2 regions of the Mesorhizobium koreense genome follow, and region 2 is predicted to be linked to the other one. Evidence: predicted binding sites of a transcription regulator. Region 2 holds the regulator's gene; the other holds the start of a gene.

Region 1 (4,424 bases), 1.0 Mb from region 2:
GCTATCTCCGCCTGGCGCAGCCTGCGGAATAAAGCCGGAAGGCTTCCAATGTCGCCTCGCTGACATGGTGCTCGATGCCTTCCGCGTCGCGGCGGGCGGTCTCGGGATCCACTCCGATATCGATCAGGAAACGTTCAACGATACCATGGCGGATGCGGCTTTGCTCGGCGAGCGTGCGGCCGCGCTCGGTCAGGAAGACGCCGCGATAGGGCTTGCGCGAGACCAGCCCCTCCTCGATCAGCCGCTTCAGCATGCGCGCCACGGTAGGCTGGGCCACGCCGAGCCGTGCGGCAATGTCCACCTGACGCGCTTCGCCGCCGTCGCGGATCAGATCGTCTATCAGTTCGACATAATCCTCGAACAGTTCCACCTTGCGCGCTTCGCGCGCCTGGCGAAACGCCTCGGCCTGCACATCCGCATCCGGAAGCGAAGGGTCGTCGGCATGCGTCGGTCGGCTCACCATGGTCGTCCCGGCGGTTCTCCCAATCACCCCTATTTGCGTCAGCGGGCGGGGAATTGGAACCCCCTGACTGGAAGGAGGCGACGATGGCATCTTGACAAACCGGTAGTTAGCATTAACTCTTAATTATAGCATCTGCTATATTCAGATTGAAGATCATGCTCCAGGTCACATCCCGTACGATCGACGAAAGCCGTTCCGACCTCGCCGAGGGCGGCAGGGCAAGCCTCGCCGAGGTCAATTCGACGGTGGTGGTTCCGCATGGCGCGTCCTGGCTGAGAAGGCTGTTTGCCTTCGCCGGTCCGGGCTACATGGTCTCGGTGGGCTATATGGACCCCGGCAACTGGGCGACCGACCTCGCCGGCGGCTCGAAATTCGGCTACACGCTCCTGTCGGTCATCCTGCTTTCCAATTTGATGGCGATCCTGCTGCAGGCGCTTGCCGCGCGGCTTGGCATCGCGACGGGCCGGGATTTGGCACAGGCGTGCCGCGCGTATTACCCTCGCCCGGTCAATCTGGCGCTCTGGTTCCTGTGCGAACTGGCCATTATCGCCTGCGATCTGGCCGAGGTGATCGGCACGGCGATTGCGCTCAATCTGCTTTTCGGCATCCCGCTGATCGCCGGCGCGCTCATCACCGCGCTCGACGCCTTCCTGGTGCTTCTCCTGATGCACAAGGGATTCCGCTACCTGGAAGCCTTCGTTGTGGCGCTGCTGATCGTCATTTCCGTCTGCTTCGGCGTTCAGGTGATCGCGGCCCAGCCGGTGGTCGGCGAATTGCTCCGCGGTTTCGTCCCGTCGCCCGAGATCGTCCGCCATCCCGAGATGCTTTACATCGCGATCGGCATCATCGGCGCGACGGTCATGCCGCACAATCTCTACCTGCATTCCTCGATCGTGCAGACGCGCGCCTATAAGCGGAACCCGGAAGGCAGGCGGGAGGCGGTGAAGTTCGCGACGATCGATTCGACCATCGCGCTGATGCTGGCACTGTTCGTCAACGCGGCCATTCTCATCGTGGCGGCGGCGAGTTTCCATACCAGCGGCCATCAGGTCGAGGAGATCGGCCAGGCCTTCGAGCTTCTGTCGCCGCTTCTGGGGCTTGGTATCGCCTCGACGCTGTTCGCGGTGGCGCTGCTCGCATCCGGCCTGAATTCGACCGTCACGGCAACGCTTGCCGGGCAGATCGTCATGGAGGGGTTCCTGCAGCTTCGGATGCCGCCATGGGCGCGGCGGCTCGTGACCCGCGGCATCGCCATCGTGCCGGTGGTTTTCGTGACGGCGCTCTATGGAGAAAGCGGGACCGCCAAGCTTCTCGTGCTCAGCCAGGTCATTCTATCCATGCAACTGCCCTTCGCCATCGTGCCTTTGATCCGGTTCGTCACCGACCGTGGCCAGATGGGGGAATTCGCAATATCAAGAAAGACTGCCTGCATTGCATGGGTTGTCGCGGCAGTTATCATAGTTCTCAATGTAAAATTACTTTTCGATACTTTCATTTCATATTGAATTGAACCAAACCCGTCTTCCTTCCACGATTTTCTCTTGCGCCTGACATTCACGCGACGTTTCGGCTTTGCGTAAGATTTGATGGACATTACGAAAACGTCACTTTTCTTCCGCGCCGTCTAACTTATGTGACAATTGGATGACAGCCATATGACGGCTGCGCGACAGGCGTGGCTTGCTGCGTGGAGAGATGCGTTGACGGGTTCGGTTCAAAATCACCCGGTTTCTGAATCTTCGTCGGTTCGCGAGGGCACGCCAGCCGCGCGGCGTTGGCCTTTGCTGCGGACGGCGGGCTCGGTGCTGGTCACCGTCGTTCTTGCGTCCGCTCTCGTCTTTCTGGTCGAACTTATCGTGCGCGGCTCGTTTGCCGAGACGGTGCAGTTTTTCTCGACCGTCGAAATGCCGGGCTGGTCGACGATCCTTCTCTTCGCGCTGTTTCTGATCGCGCTTGATGCGATACTGGGGCGAGCGCATCAGGCAGTGATCATCGTTGGGCCGATCGTACTTGCCTTGGCCTTCATCAGCCATGAGAAGGCGCGCTATCTCGGCGATCCGCTCTATCCGGCCGATATCCTCTATGCGCGGCAGATTCTCGATCTCCTGCCGCTGCTCGCACGCGAGCGGCCGTGGACGATGGTGGCGGTGGTTGCCGGCGCGGTCGGCGGTGTCGCCCTTTTGATCGCGGCGCTGATGCTGTGGCGTCGGAAGGCGCCGATCGCCTGGCGCGGGCGTATCCTGCGGCTTGCCGTGGCGTTGCCGGTGCTCGCCTCCTTCGCATCGGTCATGGATTATTCCACTTTCTCGTGGGTGCGCGACCGACTGAGCATCAGCCCCATCATGTGGGACCAGAAGGAGAACTATTCGCATAACGGCTTTGCCGCCGCCTTCATCCTCAACGTGCCGATGGCCGATGTCGCCAAGCCGAAGGGCTACTCGAAAAAGGCAATCGAAAGCCTCGCGGCAGGCCCGGCCATCTCCGTGCCGTCCGATGCGCCAGACATCATCATCGTCATGAACGAATCATTCTGGGATGCGACCCGGCTGCCCAACACCAAGATAACGCCCGACCCGATCCCGACAGTGCGCGCCAATCTTTCGGGCGAGATGTTCTCGCCGGAGTTCGGCGGTACTACCGCGAATATCGAATTCGAGGCGCTGACGGGCTTTTCGAATGCCTTCCTGCCGTATGGCAGTATCCCCTATCAGCAATATATGCGTCGGCCGATGCCGTCGCTCGCGTCCTTCCTCGGCTCGCAGGGCTATGTGACGCGCGCGCTGCATCCGTTCGCGAAGTGGTTCTGGAACCGCGGGACGACCTACAAGGATTTCGGCTTCGACAGCTTCATGTCGGAGGAGAACCTGCCGCCGCTCGACACACATGGCCCGCTCGTCTCCGACAAGGCCCTTTTCAACGAGATCATCCGTGAGGCCGACCAGCAGAAAAGGCCCTTCTTCTTCTTTGCCGTCACGCTGCAGAATCATGGTCCGTACGAGCCGTTCCGCTACACAGACCCGACAATCGATGTCGAGACGACGGCTGACGACGCCTCCAAGCAATCGATCCTGAGCTACGCCCAGGGCACGGCGGACGGCGATAAGGCGCTGGCGAGTCTGATGGACTGGGCCAAGCACCGCAAGCGGCACACGATCCTCGTCATGTTCGGCGACCATCTGCCGCCGCTCGGCCCCGCCTATGTCGCGACCGGCTTCCTGAAAGACAATGTCGCACCACGCAGCGGCCCTGTCGACAAGATGAAGATGGACCACGAAACGCCGCTCGTCATCTGGTCGAATCGTTCCGGTTCGGTCCGCGATGTCGGCACGATCAGCCCCTCGCTCATCCCGCTCTATGTTCTCAAGCTCGCCGGGATCGAGCATCCTTATTACACCGGCTTCCTCAGCCAGGTGCGCGATCGCTATCCGGTGGTCTATCGGCAGATGCTGATCGGCGCGGATGGCAACGCCGTGGACAATTGGCAGAAAAAGGAGCCGGCTGACCCGGTGTTGCGTGATTTTCGCCTGATCCAGTACGATCAGATGTTCGGCAAGGAATATGCCTCGCCGAAATTCTTCCCGGCCATGCAGGCATCGAAGCCGGGAAGCTGACGGAAGTGCCGTAATTTTCATGCGGGTAAGGCGGTTTCAGCGCAGCAATATTTCTGCCTGCGTGCGCTCGGTGTTGCTTCCTGTCGCCATCTTCGCTGGGGCACGATTTCGTTTGACGTGGTAAGAAAGCGGCGAAACACTATCTCCTGATCCGTTACAGAGTCCGCCGAACGAGCGCGGAACCGGAAGGAATGGCAGATGACGCTGCATCAGGTCGCGCTCGACGACAAATACGATCTTTCCAAGGAGCGGATATTCATCTCCGGCTCGCAGGCGATCGTGCGCATGCTTCTCATGCAGCGCGAGCGCGACCGCCGCGACGGGCTGAATACTGCCGGCTTCATCTCGGG
Region 2 (4,424 bases):
CTCACTCTTTTATCCATGTCAATATACTTCACGCGCTGTCATGCGGCTCCGATCGGCCCCGGCTGGATCCGACGCCCGACGGCACGGGAGGAATTGTGTAAATGACGGTCGGAATCCGCCACGACGATCTCAGGCGGCGCAATCGTGCCATGATCATCTCCGCCGTCCGCCGCGCCCGGCAACCCTCGCGTACGGAGATCGCCGGAATTACGGGGCTCAGCCATTCCACCATTTCGGCGATTTCGGCCGACCTGATCGAGGAAGGCATTCTCACCGAGGTGAAGGGCGGGACGGCGGTGTCGAAACGCGGCCGGCCGCAGGTGGCTCTCGGCCTCAATCCCGAAACGAGTTCGGTCGTCACGATGCTGCTGGCGCTGAACACGCTTTCCGCGACGCTCCTCGACTATGCCGGGAATATCGTGGCGGCCGAGCAGTGCAGGCTGTCGACGATGACGCTTGCGCGGGACGAGCTGATCGCGGAGGCGGTCGGGATTGTCGGCCGCCTCGTCTCCAGAAGCGCCGCCGCCGGATCGAGGGTGATGCGCATTTCCTTTGCCGTGCAGGGCGTCGCCGATTCAGGCGGAGCGGCGATGCTCTGGTCGCCGATCACGCCGCACCGGAATATCCGCTTCGGGGATGCGCTGGAGAAGGCGTTCGGCCTTCCGGTCACGGTGGAGAACGATTGCAACATGACGGCGGTGGCGCTGCGCTGGCGCGACCCGGAGCGCTATCGCGACAATTTCGTCTCCGTGCTCCTGTCGAACGGTATCGGCATGGGCCTCTTCCTGAACGGCGAACTCTTCACAGGCACGCGCTCTTCCGGCGGCGAGTTCGGCCACATGATCCATATCCCGGACGGCGATCTCTGCCGCTGCGGACGGCGCGGCTGCATCGAGGCCTATGCCGGCAATTATGCGATCTGGCGCAACGCCCACGCCCTGCCCGACCGCGACCATTTCATCGCCGATATCGAGGACCGGGATATGCTGGCGCTCGCCGAGGCGGCGCGTACGCATGACGGACCGGAGCGGAGAGCCTACGCGCAAGCCGGGGAGGCGATCGGCCTTGGCCTCGGCAGCCTGTTCGCGCTGATCGATCCGGCGCCCGTCGCGATGGTCGGTATCGGCGCGCGCGCCTTCGACCTGATCGAGGGACCGATGCGCGCCGCGATCGCGAGGACCGTCGGCGGCCAGCACGAGGAAGCGATATCGTTCGCCACCGAGCCGGACCAGCTTTCACTTATCCGCGAAGGCTGCGCCATGCGCGCGCTGACCTTCCTCGACCAGGAGGTTTTCGCCGCCGGAAACCCGCCCTCCGTGGCCGCACGCGGGAGGGCGGTTGCCTGAAGCCGCAGGACGCTGGTCAGCTCTCCTGAATGGAATAGCCGGCGCCGCGGATCGTGCGGATGACGTCCGGCAAGCGGCCGTCATTGACCGCCTTGCGCAGGCGCCCGACATGGACGTCGACCGTGCGCTCGTCGATATAGATGGTTTCGCCCCACACATTGTCGAGCAACTGGCCGCGCGAGAAGACGCGGCCGGGGCTGCGCATAAGGAATTCGAGCAGGCGGAATTCGGTCGGGCCGAGCCTGATCTCGGCCTCCCCGCGATAGACGCGATGCGTCTCGCGATCGAGTACGATGTCGCCGACCTTGAGCACGTTTGAAAGTGTCTCGGGTTTCGCCCGCCGCAGGAGCGCCCGCACGCGTGCCACGAATTCGGGCATGGAGAACGGCTTGACGAGATAGTCGTCGGCGCCGGTCGAGAGCCCGCGCACCCGGTCGCTTTCCTCGCCGCGCGCCGTCAGCATGATCACCGGCAGGCGTTCGGTCTCGGGTCTTATGCGGAGCCGGCGGCAAAGCTCGATGCCGGAGATGCTTGGCAGCATCCAGTCGAGCACGAGAAGGTCCGGCACGTTCTCCCTCAGCCTGATCTCGGCTTCGTCGCCGCGCATGACCGTTTCGACCTGGTAGCCTTCGGACTCCAGATTGTAGCGCAGGAGCACGGAGAGCGGCTCTTCGTCCTCCACCACCAGGATTTTCGGTGCGATCATCGGCATCGGCCTGTCTGCTATTCCGCCAGTACGTTCGCCGTTTCGTCCTGCTTCGGCCGGTCGGGCGAAAGTTGCCGGCCCGTGACGATATAATAGCCGTTTTCCGCGATATTGGTCACATGGTCCCCGATCCGCTCGAGGTTCTTGGCGCAGAACAGGAGATGCGTGCAGGCAGTGATGTTGCGCGGGTCCTCCATCATATAGGTCAGAAGTTCGCGGAAGACCGCCGTATACTGGATGTCGATCTTCTCGTCGTCGCTGCGCAATCCGCTCAACCCCTCCGCATCGCGCTCCTCGTATTTGCGCACGACCCCCTCGACCTGCCCGAGGACGAGATCGGTCATGGCGTCGATGCCATGGGCGAACCGGCGCGGCGGCACCGCCTCGCCCACCGCGCCGACGCGCTTGGCGATGTTCTTGGCCAGATCGCCGATCCGCTCCAGGTCGGCTGCCATGCGGATGGCGCCCACCACCGAACGCAGATCGCCCGCCACCGGCTGGCGGCGTGCGATCAGCGTGATCGCCCGCTCGTCGAGATCGCGCTGCATGGCGTCCATCACCGCGTCCTGCGACACGACGTGGTGGGCGAGCGGGTTGTCGAGGTCGAGCAGCGCGCGGGTCGCCGATCCGACCATCGCGGCGGCGAGGTCGCCCATCTCGTGGATCAGCCGGTCGACGGCCTTCAGATCCTCGTCGAAAGCGGTGACGGTATGCTCTCTCATGATCCGGTCCCTGTGAAGGCGGGGCTAGCCGAAGCGGCCCGTGATGTAGTCCTGGGTGCGCTTGTCATGCGGCGAGGTGAAGATCTGCTCGGTGTCGCCGAATTCGATGAGTTCACCGAGATACATGAAGGCCGTGCGGGCCGACACGCGGGCGGCCTGCTGCATGTTGTGGGTGACGATGACGATCGTGTAGTCGGCCTGCAATTCGTCGATCAACTCCTCGATCTTCGCGGTCGAGAGCGGGTCGAGCGCGGAGGCCGGTTCATCGAGCAGGATCACCTCCGGCTTCACCGCGACCGTGCGCGCGATGCAGAGCCGCTGCTGCTGGCCGCCGGAGAGGCTGAGTCCGCTGGCGTTGAGCTTGTCCTTCACCTCGGTCCAGAGCGCGGCGCGCTTCAGCGCTTCCTCGACCCTACCGTCGATTTCGGACCTCGGCAGTTTCTCGTAGAGCCGGATGCCGAAGGCGATGTTTTCGTAGATGGTCATCGGAAAGGGCGTCGGCTTCTGGAAGACCATGCCGACCTGGGCGCGAAGCAGGTTCAGGTCCTGCCCTTTGTCGAGGATGTTGCGGCCGTCGAGGAGCACCTCGCCTTCGGCCCGCTGCTTCGGATAGAGTTCGTAGATGCGGTTGAAGACGCGCAGAAGCGTCGATTTCCCGCAGCCGGAAGGCCCGATGAAGGCGGTCACGCTCTTCGCCGGCAGCGACAGCGATATATCCTTCAGCGCCCGCGTCCGGTCGTAGAAGAAATTGAGGTTGCTCACCTCGAGCTTCACCTCTTCGGCGGCCGGCCGGCTGGCGGCGATGGATGTCGGCGACAGCATTTGTGTCATCTGTCCTCTCTCCGGACGGTAAGGGCGCGTGCGACGATGCTCAACATCAGCACGGCGAAGGTGATGATCAGCGCGCCGGTCCATGCCAATTGCTGCCATTCCTCATAGGGGCTGAGCGCAAACTGGAAGATGGTCACCGGCAGGCTGGCCATCGGCGCGTTGACGTTGCTCGACCAGAACTGGTTGTTGAGCGCGGTGAACAGGAGCGGCGCCGTCTCGCCCGAAATGCGCGCGATCGCCAGCAACACGCCGGTGACGATGCCCGACAGCGCGGCACGGTAGGCAACAGATCGGATGACGATCCAGCGCGGCGCGCCGATGGCCGTGCCCGCTTCGCGCAGCGCGTTCGGCACGAGGTTCAGCATGTCTTCCGTCGTGCGCACCACCACCGGCATCACCAGTATGGCGAGCGCGAAGGCGCCGGCGAGCGCCGAGAAATGCCCCAACGGCCGCACCATGATCTCGTAGATGAACAGGCCGACGACGATGGAAGGGGCGGAAAGCAGGATATCGTTGATGAAGCGCACCACGACGGTGAGCTTCGAGAAACGGCCGTATTCGGCCATGTAGGTGCCGGCGAGGATGCCGACCGGCGTGCCGACCGCGATGGCGATCGCGGTCATGACGACGCTGCCGGCGATGGCGTTGAGGAGCCCTCCCGCTTCGCCCGGCGGCGGCGTCATCTCGGTGAACACGGCAAACGACAGGCCGGCAGTCCCCTTCCAGACCAGCGCACCCAGAATGAGCGCCAGCCAGGCGAGCCCTATTGCCGCCGCGACCATGCTCAGCCCCATCATCAGGGCGTTGCGGGCCTTGCGG

Evidence for each region. The regulator PhoB, encoded in region 2, activates phosphate uptake and scavenging genes when phosphate is short. The targets are predictions, from matches to a motif close to TGTCATNNANCTGTCAT.
Region 1: RBH77_RS09060 (LTA synthase family protein) is a predicted target of PhoB. The motif match lies at 2,097-2,113, and genes of this name have one in related genera.

What each region holds. Positions count from the first base shown of each region.
Region 1 covers NZ_CP134228.1:1,893,603-1,898,026, forward strand. Annotated here, with positions in the region: gene mntR (manganese-binding transcriptional regulator MntR) at 2-460, opposite strand; gene RBH77_RS09055 (Nramp family divalent metal transporter) at 619-1,968, shown strand; gene RBH77_RS09060 (LTA synthase family protein) at 2,119-4,074, shown strand; gene RBH77_RS09065 (indolepyruvate ferredoxin oxidoreductase family protein) at 4,273-4,424, shown strand, end outside.
Region 2 covers NZ_CP134228.1:870,098-874,521, reverse strand. Annotated here, with positions in the region: gene RBH77_RS04085 (ROK family protein) at 102-1,346, shown strand; gene phoB (phosphate regulon transcriptional regulator PhoB) at 1,363-2,052, opposite strand; gene phoU (phosphate signaling complex protein PhoU) at 2,070-2,774, opposite strand; gene pstB (phosphate ABC transporter ATP-binding protein PstB) at 2,799-3,605, opposite strand; gene pstA (phosphate ABC transporter permease PstA) at 3,602-4,424, opposite strand, start outside.